DNA from 2 places in the Paenibacillus sp. FSL R7-0163 genome. Region 1 is predicted to be linked to the other one. Evidence: riboswitches for the same ligand, from Rfam matches in the RefSeq annotation. Region 1 holds a riboswitch; the other holds the start of a gene.
What was found. A riboswitch is a leader RNA that binds a small molecule or an ion and turns the genes downstream of it on or off. The one in region 1 is predicted to bind S-adenosylmethionine.

Region 1 (8,354 bases):
TCAAGCTACAAAATTAGAAAAAATGATTTTGATGCATTTGTAGGTCGGGATATTGAGTATCTAGCAAATTCCGGCGGGACTTTTGAGCAGGCGATTCTTACTGGACTAAACCTGAGCTATGCCGGTAAGAAATATGAACGGTTCATCTATAACAATCAAGACAAGGAGTATAAAGACAGGGTTGTATACACTCAGAATACTACACCGTCTAAGGGAGGGCGATGGATAGATTATGTTCACGTCTTGCAACCGCCTACCTATCTGTCTTGGGGATCAGGGAGGATTTACATCCAAGGTTCCAACGGAAATATTACTTACTTAGGCATTCCTATCGCACCGTTTATTTTGCAGGTAAATGATTTATCCCCTCATTTCGAAACTTTGCCAACCGGCGCGGTAGCTGGACAAGAGGTAACCGTTGGAATCAGGCTCAGATCCAGCTTCGCCACGCAGAAAACAACAGATTACGCTTGGAAGATCACGAGTAACGGAAAGGAAATCCCTGTAAGATACCATGGTCATGCGTCAACGTTAGCAGGTGAAATTATGCTTGCGGCTAATACGGCTGACAATATTCTTTTCGCGACATTTACAATGCCTGATGAGGACGTATACATCCAGTTTAATCTGAACAGGCTGAAGTCACCTAATGAAGTCTTTTACGGAAATAATGAGATTTACGGATGGATTAAGAAGATCAACTCGATGCCAACAACTAAAGGCTCCTTCGATCTGGATTATAATGTGTTATCGAAAAAAGTGAAATTCGGGTTAGCCGATGGTGCTGCTATAAAGGCTGTTCTACAACCGCAATATTCTGATTTTACTTGGAGTGGGAATGCTACAGGCGCTTTGGAAGTAATCAATAATTCGGATACTATCTATCGTTATTTCCGTGTGGAGAATAATCCGCTGGTTAACGATGCCGCCAGTACTATAGTTAGGCAACCTGACATCATAGCTAGTCTGCAGCGTCCTGATTTTGGTGATGATCCTGTTAACGGTAAGTGGTACATTAATCCGGCTCCGTATACACCTAATCAAAAGTCAGGTAATATCAGTTTCCAGGGTACTGTGAGCAGAAATTTCACTCGTAATTATCAGGTGTGCAGCACAACTAAGAACGGGCAAGGTAAAGATGTTGAATCTTGTCAAACGTATACGGAGAGCGGCAGCACTTCAGCTCCGTTTACACCAGGTGAGGATGTCAAAACCATTCGGACCTATATTTATAACGGGGCCAAACAAATAGCACCTAAGCTGTACAAGAATTCAATAGACAAGAATAAAGCGGATTCTTTGATTCGAAAGCTCCTCTGGACAAGTGAGCCTTACAATTATAATGTAATCCGCTGGATGGCTCATGAAGATGAGAATAAGAACTTACAGGATTGGACGAAAGTAAAGGGGCAATTCGAACGAATCTTCACACAACAGGCAAGCGGAGACATCGGTTGGAAGGTAGAGAATAGCATGGCTCAAGCTTATAAGAAAGCCAGAGCTACCGCTAAAAAAATGCTTAACGACAAATCTAATTATGATACCGCCGTGTTTGCGACGGATAAGCAACTTCAAGGGTATGATTATCCGATTAAATCCGGATATTATTTTAATCCTGTTGGAACGTATACCTTTACACTGGAGACAGTTACGTTTAAAGATACGGATAAAGACACGAAGGACCATAAGGATCTTGTTGAGGAACTTACGAATTCTTTCCGATATGAAACTGATCTTATGTATATCAATAATGATAAAGTTGCGGTCAATCTGCGGAATGAACCACTGAGCAAAAACGGGAATAACTTTGCAAGAAAGCCAGCAGCTTTATCCGTAGAGGATAACACCGGAGTGAATGATGCGAAATTGTTGACGGTGGAGAACAGCTTTACTAAAGATGTGGAAGAGATCCCATATTCACAAGAAAGAGAAAGTGATAATGGCACCCATGAATTCTGGAAGAATATATTAGAGGGTTACTCACAGTCTAGTACACTGGGAAGCTTCGACAATTTCAAATACCGTGAATATGTGGGCTTGAATCAGAATATGTACAAGATCACGGAAAAGTCTACGGTGACGATTACGATTAATAAGGACCATATTCCTGTCTATACTACAGCTGAAATGCCAGATGGGAAGTACTATGTTAAGGCTTGGTTGGCAGATGTGGAGCTCTCCAAGAGTACCAACGCATACAAATCACTGGGCAAGCTTGTCGGCATTAAGCCGCTGGATCAAATTGAGGTTACGGTAAAAGGCTCTATGTTTGATGACTTAAATAATTAAACAACAATAGTCTCCCTTCATGCAAAATAGCATGAAGGGAGTTTTATTATTGTGATAGCGCTTCATCCAACGTATAATAAGGGCTGTTGATTGTTTTTTTATATTGTTTTTTATTTTCACACTGGATGGCGGATTATTGCTTATTGGAGAAGGGAGATAGTTGCTATGAAGTTATTGGGAGCGATTGAAGCAGGCGGAACGAAGTTTGTATGCGGGATTGGTTATGAGGACGGTACCATTCTGGACCGAGTTAGCTTTCCGACAACAACACCGGAAGAAACGATGGGACTCGTAATCGACTATTTTAATGGGAAGAATGTAGAAGCTTTTGGTATTGGATCGTTTGGACCGATTGATCCCGTGCTGGACAGCCCTACTTATGGTTACATAACAACGACACCAAAACCTCACTGGGGACAATATAATCTGGTAGGCACAATGGCTGAGCAATTTAACGTGCCGATCGGTTTTGATACGGATGTGAATGGTGCAGCGCTTGCGGAAAGTAAATGGGGAGCGGCTAAAGGTCTGGACAGCTGCCTTTATATTACGGTTGGGACAGGTATTGGAGCGGGAGCAGTTGTTGGAGGTCAGATGGTGCATGGATTGTCTCATCCTGAGATGGGACATATTCTAGTTCGCAGACATCCAGAGGACACGTTTGAGGGCTACTGCCCTTATCATGGCGATTGCCTTGAAGGGTTAGCCGCAGGTCCGGGGATTGGCAAACGCTGGGGACAACCAGCAGGCGAGCTACCTGTTGACCATCCAGCTTGGGATATGGAAGCTCATTATCTTGCACATGCACTTATGAATTACGTGCTGATTCTGTCTCCCGAAAAAATCGTAATGGGCGGTGGGGTCATGAAGCAAAGCCACTTGTTCCCGCTAATCCGTACCAAGCTGCAGGAGCTGCTTAAAGGTTATGTTCAGCATCCAGCGCTCAATACCGATATTGATAATTACGTTGTGCCACCGCAGCTTGGAGATAATGCAGGACTTGCAGGTGCGATTGGACTGGCAACCTTAGCTTTGGCAAGAAACTAGTATAAAAAGATATTGACTGTTAGGAAATATATGGTATTGTAGGATCTAACAGTATAGCATTTAATGAGGGAGCACCTCTTTCACGTTTATCGTGAGAGTGGTGCTTTTTTGCGTTTTCCGAGTCTGACAGTGTGGGATTCACACCAGCGAAGAGTAGCTCAGACCCGGTAGGTATAGTGCTTGCTGAAGACTAGAAAGGCAGGGATGAATATGCAAATTGTATTTATGAATCGCTTATCCAGAATATCTGGGGTGGATCAAGAGGTGTTCGCTCAGCTATGGATTGGAGAGGAAGAAGGAGTGTGGAGCCTGGGCTGGCGTGATTTTTCAGACGGTGAGGAGACGCAGGAGCATTTGTGGTATGCGGGTGGTTCTTGGAATGAAATGCTCTGTGTTTACAGGCATGAGCTGGCGGTGAAGATGGGGGATGGCTATCGGCCGTTGATTGATGGCGTATTTCATGAAGAAGACGGCCTTACTGGGCGCAATCAGGAGCAGCTAAGGCTGCAATATTACAGTGAATATAATGGGAACGAAGCTATTTATGAGGAGTTATGTGCTTGGCGCCGCAGCCGAGCTTCTAGTGAACGGAAAGCCCCTTACATTCTTGCCAGCAATCGTTTGTTACGTTTGATAAGCACTTTCTTGCCGCATACACCAGAGGAGCTGCTGCAGATCCCTGGTGTAGGGGAAGGAAAGGTAGCCCAATATGGCACGGATTGGTTGGCTATAACCTCTACGGCTGCAAGGGAGCATTCCTTTCCTTTGAATTGGGTTCACCAAGAAATTGAGGAGGACTCTTTTGTATCCTGGCTCTATAAACAGAAAGAGGTCAAATATAAGAAACAGCTAGAAAGACTGCGATTACGGCGAATTCTGCTGCAAGGGATCGAGAATGGGTTAGGGTTAGAACAGCTTAAGGTGAACAGTGGAGTGAACCGTCGCGAACTGATTGAAGCGGTAGAGGAGCTGGAAAGAGAAGGTTATTGCGTGGAGAAACTGATCGAGGTAGAACTGAAAAATATGCCGCAGAATGAACAGGAAGCGATATGGAATGCCTATGTAGAGGCAGGAGATCTTTTTCTAAAGCCAGTGCTGCATAAGGTGTATGGGGAGGATTTTTCAGCAGCAGAAGGGCTGGATAGCTATTATGAACGTCTGCGGCTGATCCGCATTCGTTTCCGGCGGGAGCAAGCTCCTAAAGTGGGCGTGGCGACCAGTTTCTAGTAGCTTTTCCTCATATCAAAAAGACGAAGGCTTCCTTACACCATAGGGTTAAAGGGCCTTCGTCTTGCCTATTCGTCCGTTTATTTTCATAGCCATTCTTTCTTGCGGAATACATACAGCATCCCACAGCCTAACGTCAACATTAGACCTATAACGGCAAAATAGCCGTATTTCGTATGCAACTCAGGCATATGATCAAAGTTCATCCCATAGATTCCGGTAATTACGGTCAAAGGCATGAATATCGTTGTAATCGCGGTAAATACTCTCATAATTTCATTGGCGCGGTTGGCGATACTGGATTGGTAGGCCTCACGTAAGTTGCCCATGAGATCGCGGTACGTCTCAAAGGTTTCGGATATTTTAACTGCATTTTCATAAATGTCGCTAAAATACTTCTGCAGCTGATCATCAATCAGACGGAGGTCTTTTTTGTTCAGGGTATTGATAACCTCTTTCTGTGGTCCCAGCATCTTCTTTAACCATAAGATCTCACTTCGCAGACCGATAATCTCACTCAGATGAGATTTCTTGGTATGCATTAGGATATCCTCTTCAAGCTTCTCAATCCGGGCTTCAATTCGGTCACCTACGGAGAAATAATTATCTACGACAAGGTCGATAAGCAGGTAAAGGAATTGGTCTGGTTCGCTAACCTCTTGCTCCCATAACATGGGCTTCAGGATGCGCAGCTCGTGGATCTTTTGTTTCGTTACAGTAATAATATAATGTCTGCCCAAGAATATATTGAGTGCCCGCAGGAAAATTTCCTCATCATCAAAGCGGATGCTGTTTACAACAATAAAGTAATGACTTTCGTATATTTCGATCTTTGGACGTTGATCCTCTTCACTAAGGCAATCCTCAACAGCGAGATCATGCAGGTTGAACAGGGGCTGAAGCAGCTCCAAATCCTCCACATCTGCATCAATCCAATAGAACCCTTCTGTTGGGGGTGTCAATGTTTCATCAATTTCATCAATAGGTGTAAAAACCCCTGCATTCACCAGCCGGATTTTCATCTGATTCCACTCCTTCTATCCCCGGGTCTTCACCAGGGACTGCTAATTAAGCACAGAGAAAAAAATCAGCTTGGCCGGCGTTACAATCAATACAAGAGGCCGAATGACGATTCGAGGGCATGAAGAAGAACTGCTCCCGCCGCCGGCAAGCTGATGATTATCCTGTGTGGTTGCTCATTTTGTACACTTAATTGCGAGCTCGGGTCGCCTTCCATTCTTCTTCTCACCTCTTCTTTTCGTTCAGGTATGAAATACTTGTCTAGTATAACAACGGAGTATGCCTCTTTCAAGCAAATTTATTGTTACTTTAAGGCTACTTCAGCATTGTATGGACTTGACGAAAAGGAGGTTCATGATTTAAAGTAAATTTTAAAGAAATTTAATTGAATACAGCTAAATCTTATCAAGAGCAGGTGGAGGGACTAGCCCTATGAAACCCGGCAACCGGCGTGTGAACGCACGGTGCTAATTCTTGCGGAACTTTGCTGACGACTAAACCCCGTCCAAAAGTTTCTGGCAGATGAGAGAGGCGCATATGACTGTAGATATGACCTTTCTCGTTTTCCGAGAAAGGTCTTTTTATTGTTCAGAAAGCCGCGATGTGACAACATAACCTAAATACAGTTAAGGAGTGGAAAGACAATGCCAATTAAAATTCCCGACAGTTTACCAGCAAAAGAAGTACTATCCGGAGAAAATATTTTTGTGATGGATGATAGTTTGGCTTTCCATCAGGATATCCGTCCACTAAGGATTGCTATTCTGAATCTCATGCCGACTAAAGAAACGACGGAGACTCAATTGCTGCGTTTAATAGGAAATTCACCGCTGCAAGTTGATGTTACCTTGCTGCATCCACGCTCACATACTTCTAAGAATACTTCTGCTGAGCATTTGAGAAGCTTTTACAAAACTTTTGACGAGATCAGCCACCGCCGTTTGGATGGCCTTATTGTTACAGGAGCACCCGTAGAGCAAATGGAGTTTGAGGAAGTATCCTATTGGGAAGAGCTAAAAGAGATTTTTGAATGGAGCAAGGATAATGTGACCTCGACCATGCATATCTGTTGGGCGGCACAGGCAGGGTTGTATCATCATTTTGGTGTTCGTAAAGTGGCATTGCCTGAAAAATGTTTTGGTGTATTCTCCCATACGATTAATCAAAATAACATTAAATTGCTGCGCGGTTTTGACGAGGTATTCCATGTACCGCATTCCCGTCATACCGATGTCTCCCGCGAAGATATTGAGAGCAATCCAGATCTGCAGATTCTGGCAGAATCCGAAGAAGCTGGTATGTATCTAGTAGCTACGACCGACGGCAAACAAATATTTGTGACCGGACATTCCGAGTACGATCCTCTATCCCTGAAATGGGAATATGATCGTGATTTGGAGAGGGGCATGGAGATGGCCTTGCCGAAACACTATTTCCCTAAAGATGATCCAGAACGGACACCTCCTGCAGTGTGGCGTGCACATGCCAACTTATTATTCTCTAATTGGCTCAATTACTATGTATATCAAGAGACACCTTACGATATCGACCCGATTGTTTATTAAGATCAGCGCTACATTATAATTTAGGAGGCATTTATCATGGACGACAAACTTAGGATTGAAAGCAGACTGGCACAAATAGGTTCACAAGAAGATCCGGCTACCGGAGCCATTAATTTTCCTATCTATAATGCTACGGCATTCCGTCACCCGAAGCTTGGGCAGAGCACAGGTTTCGATTATAGCCGTACCAAAAGTCCGACCCGTTCCGTACTGGAGAATGCGGCTGCGGAATTGGAGTCTGGTGATGCAGGTTTTGCCTGTAGCTCTGGGATGGCGGCTATTCAAACCATATTTACCCTGTTTGGGCAAGGCGATCACTTGATCGTTTCGCTGGATCTTTACGGCGGGACCTATCGTTTGTTGGAACGAATTATGTCCAAGTTTGGAATCACTGCTTCCTATGTAGATACGAATGATTTGGATGCGCTTGAGGCTTCCCGTCTTCCAAATACAAAGGCGATATTTATTGAAACGCCAACGAATCCTTTGATGATGGTTACGGATATTGCAGCCGTTGCTACTTGGGCTCGTCATCATGGGCTGCTCACAATTGTAGACAATACACTGCTGACTCCATTTTTCCAGCGTCCTCTGGAATTAGGTGCGGATATTGTAGTCCATAGTGCTACCAAATATTTGGGCGGACACAATGATATACTTGCTGGTCTTATTGTATCTAAAGGGGCTGAATTATCCGCTGAAATAGCGATTCTACATAACTCTATTGGCGCTGTGCTTGGGCCAACAGACAGTTATCAGCTGATGAGAGGCATGAAGACACTGGCTCTGCGTATGGAACGGCACGAGAGTAATGCACTAGCAATTGCCCGCTATCTACAAGAGCACCCGGCGATTGCGGAAGTGTTCCATCCAGGCCTGCCGGATCATCCGGGATATGAAATTCAGAATCGCCAGTCCTCGGGCAATACCGGAATTTTTTCTTTCAAATTAAAAGATGCCAGATACGTAGAACCTCTGCTTCGTCATATCCGGCTTATAGCCTTCGCTGAGAGCCTCGGCGGGGTTGAATCGTTAATGACCTATCCTGCAGTACAGACGCATGCGGACATTCCTGTGGAAATTCGGAATGCGGTGGGTGTAGATGATCGGTTGCTGCGCTTCTCGGTGGGCATTGAACATGCGGAGGATCTAATTGCTGATCTGGGTCATGCTTTGGAGGCTGCGCGGGCGGAAATCGAAACGAAG
Region 2 (8,354 bases), 3.1 Mb from region 1:
ATCCGTATTCAATGACATCATAATCCGGATTTTCCTCCAGCTTATGCATTAGCTTGTCTGTTCCGTGACCCATGTTGCTGGAACAAAATTCAATAATTGGTCTCATGATGATCTCCCTATTCCGCCTAACCATTTTATTTTTTAACTTTTTGTACTATAATGAACTTACGAAAGGAGTGATTGAGAAATGAGTGAGAATGCACAAAGCACCGAAATGTATGATGAAGTACTAGAAGTGCTGGATAAGCTTCGTCCGTTCCTGCAGCGCGATGGCGGTGACGTAGAACTGGTCGATGTGGAAGACGGCATCGTTAAGTTGAAACTTATGGGTGCCTGCGGCAGCTGCCCAAGCTCCACGATCACCTTGAAAGCCGGGATTGAACGCGCCCTCCTTGAAGAAGTAGAAGGCGTTGAAGAAGTAGTTCAAGTATTCTAAATCCCGTTTAATAACCCTCCCGATTCTCCTGTGAAGGAGATCGGGATTTTCTTATTATAGAGGATTTAACATTCTCTCACAACCTTAGAACATAAAACCCGCAAGCCAACTTGGCTGCGGGTTCTTGTTATGACTATAGACGAATTTAGCTTAATTCCTTAAAACGCTGGAATGATCGCACCTTCGTACTTTTCTTCAATGAAAGCTTTAGCTTCTGGAGAATTCAGGGCAGCAACCAGCTTTTTGATGGCTTCGGAATCTTTATTGTCTTGACGGGTTACCAAAATGTTAGCATAAGGGGAATCTACACCCTCGATGAACAGTGCATCTTTAGTTGGCACAAGACCAGCGTCTAGTGCAAAGTTCGTGTTGATCAAAGCAAGGTCTACCTCATCCAGTTGACGTGGGAGCATAGCTGCTTCCAACTCAATGATGTCGAGGTTTTTCTTGTTTTCAGTGATATCTGCTTTCGTTGCAGCAATGTTTGTATCATCTTTCAAGGTAATCAGACCATTTTTTGCAAGTAGGATTAGTGCACGGCCACCGTTAGTAGCATCGTTCGGAATGGCAACTTTTGCACCATCAGCCAACTCATCGATCGATTTGATTTTTTTGGAATAAGCTCCAAAAGGCTCAACGTGAACGGATGCAACGGAGACCAGATCTGTTTTATTATTTTTGTTTTGGTCATCCAGATACGGTTGGTGTTGGAAAAAGTTAGCGTCTAACTCCTTCTCATCAAGCTGCACGTTAGGTTGAATATAGTCAGTAAATTCTTTAATTTCAAGTGTAATTCCATCTTTTTCAAGCAATGGAGCAATAGCCTTCAAAATTTCAGCATGAGGCACAGGTGAGGCACCAATAACCAGTTTCACAGGATCTTTAGTAGGTTCACTTGTTGCTTCTGCATTTGGTGCTGTTGTAGCAGCCGAGCTCCCAGCATTATTAGATGCATTGTTGTTACCGCAAGCCGCAAGCACCGCAACCAGTGTCAGGCTAAAAAATGTAAGTAGTACTTTTTTCATTGTAAATCCCCCTCTAATCTATATTTTGTATTGAATAAGGATATATATGGATGTACCTTATTTCCGTGTGTAATGTTTTACGAGTCGGTCACCGGCCATTTGTAGCAATTGCACCAGTACGACAATAAATATTATAGAAACAATCATAATCTCCGTCTCATAGCGGTGGTAGCCGTAACGAATCGCCAAGTCACCTAATCCGCCACCCCCAACCATACCAGCCATTGCTGTATAGGAGACCAGTGTAACCAGTGTGATCGTAACTCCAGCTAGCAGACCTGGACGAGCTTCTGGCAAAAGAACACGCATAACGATTTGGTTCGTCGATGCTCCCATACCTTGTGCGGCTTCGATGACTCCGCGGTCTACCTCTCTTAACGACGTCTCTACCAAGCGGGCAAAAAACGGAGCTGCACCAATCACCAGAGGTGGAATCGTACCGAGTACACCAATTGAGGTTCCAACAACGGCTTTGCTGAAAGGAATGAGAGCCACCATCAAAATGATAAAGGGTACGGAGCGTAAGATATTTACAAGTAATGATAAGACCGAGTAAGTTACTCTGATTACTATACTATTCGATTTCCCCCATAAATACAATAGAATTCCGAGTGGTAAACCAAGAATAATTGTGAACAATCCGGAAAAAAATATCATTTTTATAGTAGCAACCGTAGCATCCATCATTTCTTGCCAATTTAGATCTGCAAAATTCATTACGAAATCACCTCCACATCAAGGCCTTGAGCAATTAGTCTGGAGATCGTTACAGCAATCGCCTCAGCTGGCCCTTCGAACCGCACAATCATCTGTCCATAAGGCACATCTTTAATCGTTGAGATGGTACCATGTAAGATTGCAAAGCTTACACCCGTATCACGCACGACATCGGATAGTGCCGAGCCGTAAGTTTTTTCTCCGAAAAAAGTAATTTTGACAGCTTGAGAGTTATCCCCGGCAGCAGCATCAAGCGCCACTCGAAGAGGCCCTTCATTCTGTGTCTCACTGCGGATGAAATCGCGTGTAACCTCATGCTGCGGCTTGAGAAATACCTCTGTAACTTTGCCTTGCTCAACAATCCCACCACCATGAATGACCGCGACACGGTCGCAGATGCTCTGGATTACATGCATTTCATGTGTGATCAGCACAATGGTCAAATGGAATCTTTTATTAATATCGAGCAGCAGCTTAAGAATGGAGTCCGTTGTCTGGGGATCAAGCGCAGAAGTGGCCTCGTCACACAGCAGTACATCAGGGTCACTGGCTAGTGCCCGGGCGATGCCGACCCGCTGCTTTTGTCCTCCAGATAACTGAGAAGGATACTTATCTGTATGTTCTTCAAGCCCAACTAGAGCGAGCAGATCTTTCACTTTTGTATCAATAGCTGTTCTAGATGTACCTGCAAGTCGCAGTGGAAAGGCAATATTATCATACACAGTCGCCGAAGAAAGCAAATTGAAATGTTGAAAAATCATCCCAATCTTGCGCCGCTGTTCCTGTAATTGACCTTGGTTAAGGCTAGTTAGTTCAACACCGTCTACCCAGACCTCACCTTCTGTCGGACGTTCCAACAGATTAATGCAACGGATCAATGTACTTTTCCCCGCTCCAGAGTGCCCGATGACTCCGAATATTTCACCTTTCTCGATGGACAGATTCAATCCAGAAAGCGCTGTTGCCGCATTACTCCCTTTTCCATAAACCTTTGTTATCCCTTTTAGATTAATCAACTCTCGTCGCCCCCCCTTTATATTTCACTTATTCTATACAAAAAAACCTCCAACGATCGATGCAGATCGCAAGAGGCTCTGTGGGTTTATTAAGACAATGCCTTCTCATCTGCCAACGACCGCAACCTGCGCCATTGTAGGAATTAGCACCATGACATTTGTACAACGCTTCCCGCGCTGGATACAAATCGGTTGCCGGGCTTCATCGGGCCTATCCCTCCGCCGCTCTCGATAAGATAAAGTTATGAAATTATATTTTTTCTGAAATCGTACATACTTTAATGCAAGCATAAGTATAGTGAGTTTATCGATTTTTGTCAAAAGGAAATATATTGAACGATTACGATTTTATGCTCTTTGCCCTGCTTATTTCCTTACGCAGCTGTTCATTGCTGTAGCTGAATGCCGCGATTAATGTCTTACAGTTCATTTCGAGCGATTGTTTTAAATCCTCAAGATGGCTATCCAGATCCTCGAGCTGAATTTTATCATGCAGACCTTGATGCCGCTGCCACAGATCATCCTGCATTTCAGAATTCATATAATGAATTTCAGCATTTCTGCGCTTGCGTAAATTCTCCAATGGATCGCGGTAGGAGTTCTTGATCTGTTCCAGTTGATCCGCTAATGCAGGATGCACATTCAATAATTGAAGCTGACGCAGCACTGTAAAGTAAGAAAAGTGCGTTTTTAATTTGGATGTTTTGAGATCATAAAAATGATTCAGTACCGTCCCAAGCTTGTCCAGAAGAGAGAAAACCCGGATAAAGCCATCTTTATAAAAATAAACATAACGTGCATAATCGCCCTGTTCCACCGGTGTCATATCATCCATATAACCCGCGATCACTAATTTCCGGTAAAAAGCGGCCGCGAACCAACTTTGCTCCAGTTCATCCAGAGAGGAAATCAGTCCACGTGTCCAAATCTCCAGCTTGCGGTATTCATGGTCATTATCCTCATGGGCACTCATTTCCTTGCGCAGCAATGCTGCAAAAGTGGCCATATTCTCCATCGCATCAGCCAACACACCACTGTTCTTTCGAGGCGGCTCTCCAAGTAATACCCGCAGCATATCCCAGTCCTCCTAAAGTTTTGTTCAGCGTCTGCTTCCATGGACTGCTTCGTACAAAACTCGCGACGTAAGCATCGGCCAATCAGCTCCACGATATACCGATTTCCACTTTATTATTCCGCGGGTGAAGCGCCTCTATCCACGGAGGGAATGTTCTACCAAGGCGGTGGAATCATTGGGTTCGTTACATTTTTTCCAGACACGACACTACCCGCACGATTTAGCTGCCAGACTCTTACACTCATATAACATAAGACACCAAACAAACTGGCAATCAGCAAAATATGAGCCAAAGCGGCAAATATGTACAATCTTTCATTATCTAGGGTGTAAACCACAGCCGCCCCACTAAACACCTGCATCAAGCATAACAGCACTGCAGCTACACCTAGCGCTCTAAGCTCTGGATAATCCTTATGTTTCCAAAATGCTAAATGCCCAAGCAGCGCAGTAAGCATGAATAAGAGCAAAGCCGCAATCCGATGCGTAAAAACAACACCTACACCTCCGGAAAGCTCCGGAACCCATTCTCCATTACAAAGCGGCCAACCCGAACACCCGCCCTGTGAATCCGTATGACTTACAAAGGCTCCAATATACACGACAATATAAGAATAGATGGCAGTAAGACAAGTTAAATTGCGAAAAGCCTTACTTACGGGCTTCTTTTGAGCCTCCAACGTATGATCATATTCGCGCGATTCATGCCATCTCTTGGTTCCAAGAGCCAACATCATAGCGCTCGAAAAGGCGATCAAAGAAAAACCCATATGCAGCGCCATTACAGCAGCAGATTGGGATTTAATTACTGCAAGCGCTCCCATACCACCTTGAACGATGACGAATAATAAAGTCATAAATGCATAGCCCAGCAAATCGCGCCGAGTACGGGCATAACGCCAAAAAGCAAACATCGAGGCAAGTGAGAATAACCCTGCCAAACCGCTAAACAAGCGATGGGTGTATTCAATCATCGAGCCTATAGTATAAGCCGGAATTAATTTCCCATGACAGAGCGGCCATTCATTTCCGCATTCCAAGCCCGATCCAGTCTTCGTCACTACCGCTCCTCCGAGTACAGCGAGGAACATGATAAGGCAAGTAAGATAACTAAGCCATTTCAACTGATTTGTCGTCAAAAATATCACCCGCAGTTTTTAGTAATGAAGAAGCAGCCAGACTTATATTTCAAAAAACCACCGCTTTTGCACAAACAGGCGAAAGCGGTGGTTCCTTAGGAATTACTTTTGAAGGCTTTGATGCACTTGGACCGCTTTATCAAGGAAATTTTCAATCTCTTCACGGGATTTGCGCAATTTATTAACGAATCTAACCAATTCCCGTCCATCCGAATATGCGACGAAGCTTGGAATACCCATAATATTTTGTTCTTGGCTAACATCGCCCACGGCATCAACATCTACCTCAACCAGTGTAAGGCGGTCTGCATAAGCCTGCTCTACCTCTGGGATAAAAGGATCGATAAATTTGCAATCCGAGCACCAGTCAGCCTTGAAGATGGCCACTGTTAATCGAGGTGATTGAATGGCTACCTGAAATTCAGCAGGAGAACTAATTTTGTCCATGATTTACTCAGTCCCTTCTTCAATATCTGTCTATTTTCTACTCTTTAAGTGAAGCAAAATGCAGGGTAGAAGTCAAACCTATTCTCTCATACGAACACGTGCAGGCTGTAACTTCATCAGCGGATTCAATAATTTTTGCAGCGCCCGCGGATAACTGGAGATTTCCTGTTTAGTCAGCACGCCCAGCACAATAAGCAGTACTAGATAAATAACAACAACTGCGGCTCCCACAACAAGACAAGTGATCAGAAACGCCAAACGTGCCGGCATCAGATCCGTTAACAAAATCCCAGCCTCATTCAAGCCATAACCAATCCCGCCGGACACAAGTACCGCAATCGCGAAACCGCCCCAACGTTTGCCCATAATTTCAAAAGGCACAATCGATTTCAGCATGCGTAAGTTAAGCAAAGTAATGACCACGAAACAAAGTGCTGTTGCACCGATGATTCCGTAGATGCCAAATACCTTACTAAGTAATAAGCTTGCCACTAATTTTACAATAATACCCGCTAACACATAATACATGGAAATTCGCGATTTGCCCATACCTAACAAAATAGAGTTCGTTGTCATCATCGTAATCTGAAAGATCGTTCCTAAAGTAAGCATGGCTACGATACCACTGCCATCTAAACTGGCGAACAATAATCCATTTACAGAATAAGCAGCTGCTACAAGCGCCAATACAATCGGCATCCCTGTCAAAATAGAAATCCGCAGAGCAAGCGTTATCTGCTTTTTCAAATGCCCCTCATCACGGCGGGCATAGGCAGCCGAAATGATCGGAATCAATGAAGTTCCAAGTGCGATAGCTAGAACAGGTGGAATGCCCGCTACACTCTGAGCACGATTGGATAAAATACCTAGCGCTGAAGTGGCACTCTCCCTACCTATCTGATCAATCAATAATCGTACCGTAAGAGAAGTGTCAATTACATTCACAACCGGAATCGTAAGGGAAGATAGCACAATGGGAATAGACAGTGTAAAAATATCCTTGTAGATACCCCAAATCGGTAATTTTTGAGCAGTATCATAATTCAATCCTAATTGCTTGTCCTCACGGCGAAGTTTGACTGCAAAATAAATCATTACGCCAAACGCCGCGATACTACCGATCACGCTACCAAAGGATGCTCCCGCAGCAATTGTAGTGTTGCTATAACCTTGATGTAATAAAATATAAGCCAGCAAAATAGCGGTCAGTACGCGAGCGAATTGCTCCACGATCTGAGAAATCCCACCTGCCATCATATTGTTGCGGCCTTGAAAATATCCACGCATCATCGCTATTGCCGGAAAAAGAAGCAGGGCAGGCGCAATAGCTTTTATCGCCATCGCCGATTCAGGGACATCAGCAATATGAGTTGCATAAAATGGAGCCCCTATGTACAGCAAGACAGTCATAAACACCCCTGCTGCCACTGAAAACAGCAGTGCAGCATGATACACTTGTCTCGCCTCTTCAGGACGATTCAAGGCGTATCGTTCAGAGACCATTTTGCTGAGTGTACTTGGAATCCCAGCGGTGGCTACGGTTAGAAGCATTAAATAGATATTGTTAGAAACTCCGAACGATGCTCTCCCCACACCGTCAAAGATATGGTCCAGCGGCACACGCTGGACAAGCCCGAGTACCCTTGCCACCAAAGCTGCAGCAGCAAGGATAAGCGTGCCTTTAACAAAAGACTCTTTCTTGGACAAACTCTTTCCCCTTCTTCACTGTTAAATTAAAACCGGGCGACCCATATAAAAAAGAGGACGACCATAATTACCTGCAACACGATTTTGACCAAGGTGCTGCTAAATAAGCCGAGTATGGAGCCAACACTTACCTTAGCAGCTTTAGAAGGTGAAGATCCCACCATCAATTCTCCAATAAAAGCCCCTAGAAATGGTCCAATGATAAGACCAAAAGCCGGGATAACAAAAGGTCCCAAGATCAGCCCGATCGTGCTCCCGATAATCGATGAACGTGAGCCGCCAAATTTTTTGACACCCCACGCTCCTACAACATAATCAGCAACAAAAAGAACTACAACAATCAGTGTTTGAATAATCCAGAACCAAACCCCAAAGGGCTCAAAAGAAAAGAACCAGCCGTATACAAAAAAGGCAAGATAGATCGCTAACGCACCCGGCAGTATGGGATATACAGCCCCTGCCAATCCTACAGCAAACAAAACAATGATAAGAATCCAACCCAGGATCGTCAATTCCTTAACCTCCTACTAGCATAATGCTCCATGGATTCACTTCGCAGTACTGCTTTTATTATTTGCTGCCTACAGAGGCTGCAGCTTCGGTAAAGATATACTTTTGGATGACCTCGGCAATCCCGTCTTGATTATTGGTCGCCACCACAACATCAGCCTCTTGTTTAACCGTCTTTTGCGCGTTGCCCATGGCAACCCCAAGTCCAGCCTGCTGGATCGCCGCCAGATCGTTAAGGCTGTCGCCCACAGCTACAACTTGCGACATTTCTATTCCCAGCAG

Region 2: another riboswitch for S-adenosylmethionine. It lies ahead of NST45_RS01790 (methionine ABC transporter ATP-binding protein); the one in region 1 lies ahead of metA (homoserine O-succinyltransferase).

What each region holds. Positions count from the first base shown of each region.
Region 1 is NZ_CP150224.1:4,224,250-4,232,603, reverse strand. It holds gene NST45_RS18850 (hypothetical protein) at 1-2,289, shown strand, start outside; gene NST45_RS18845 (ROK family protein) at 2,455-3,336, shown strand; gene NST45_RS18840 (HRDC domain-containing protein) at 3,547-4,563, shown strand; gene corA (magnesium/cobalt transporter CorA) at 4,650-5,585, opposite strand; SAM riboswitch class I at 5,983-6,112, shown strand; gene metA (homoserine O-succinyltransferase) at 6,228-7,148, shown strand; gene NST45_RS18825 (PLP-dependent transferase) at 7,185-8,354, shown strand, end outside.
Region 2 is NZ_CP150224.1:415,301-423,654, reverse strand. It holds gene NST45_RS01810 (YuzB family protein) at 1-106, opposite strand, end outside; gene NST45_RS01805 (NifU family protein) at 188-436, shown strand; gene NST45_RS01800 (MetQ/NlpA family ABC transporter substrate-binding protein) at 595-1,461, opposite strand; gene NST45_RS01795 (methionine ABC transporter permease) at 1,519-2,178, opposite strand; gene NST45_RS01790 (methionine ABC transporter ATP-binding protein) at 2,178-3,194, opposite strand; SAM riboswitch class I at 3,297-3,432, opposite strand; gene NST45_RS01785 (Cthe_2314 family HEPN domain-containing protein) at 3,535-4,269, opposite strand; gene NST45_RS01780 (COX15/CtaA family protein) at 4,425-5,408, opposite strand; gene NST45_RS01775 (thioredoxin family protein) at 5,511-5,855, opposite strand; gene NST45_RS01770 (polysaccharide biosynthesis protein) at 5,934-7,562, opposite strand; gene NST45_RS01765 (DUF456 family protein) at 7,589-8,074, opposite strand; gene NST45_RS01760 (Cof-type HAD-IIB family hydrolase) at 8,133-8,354, opposite strand, start outside.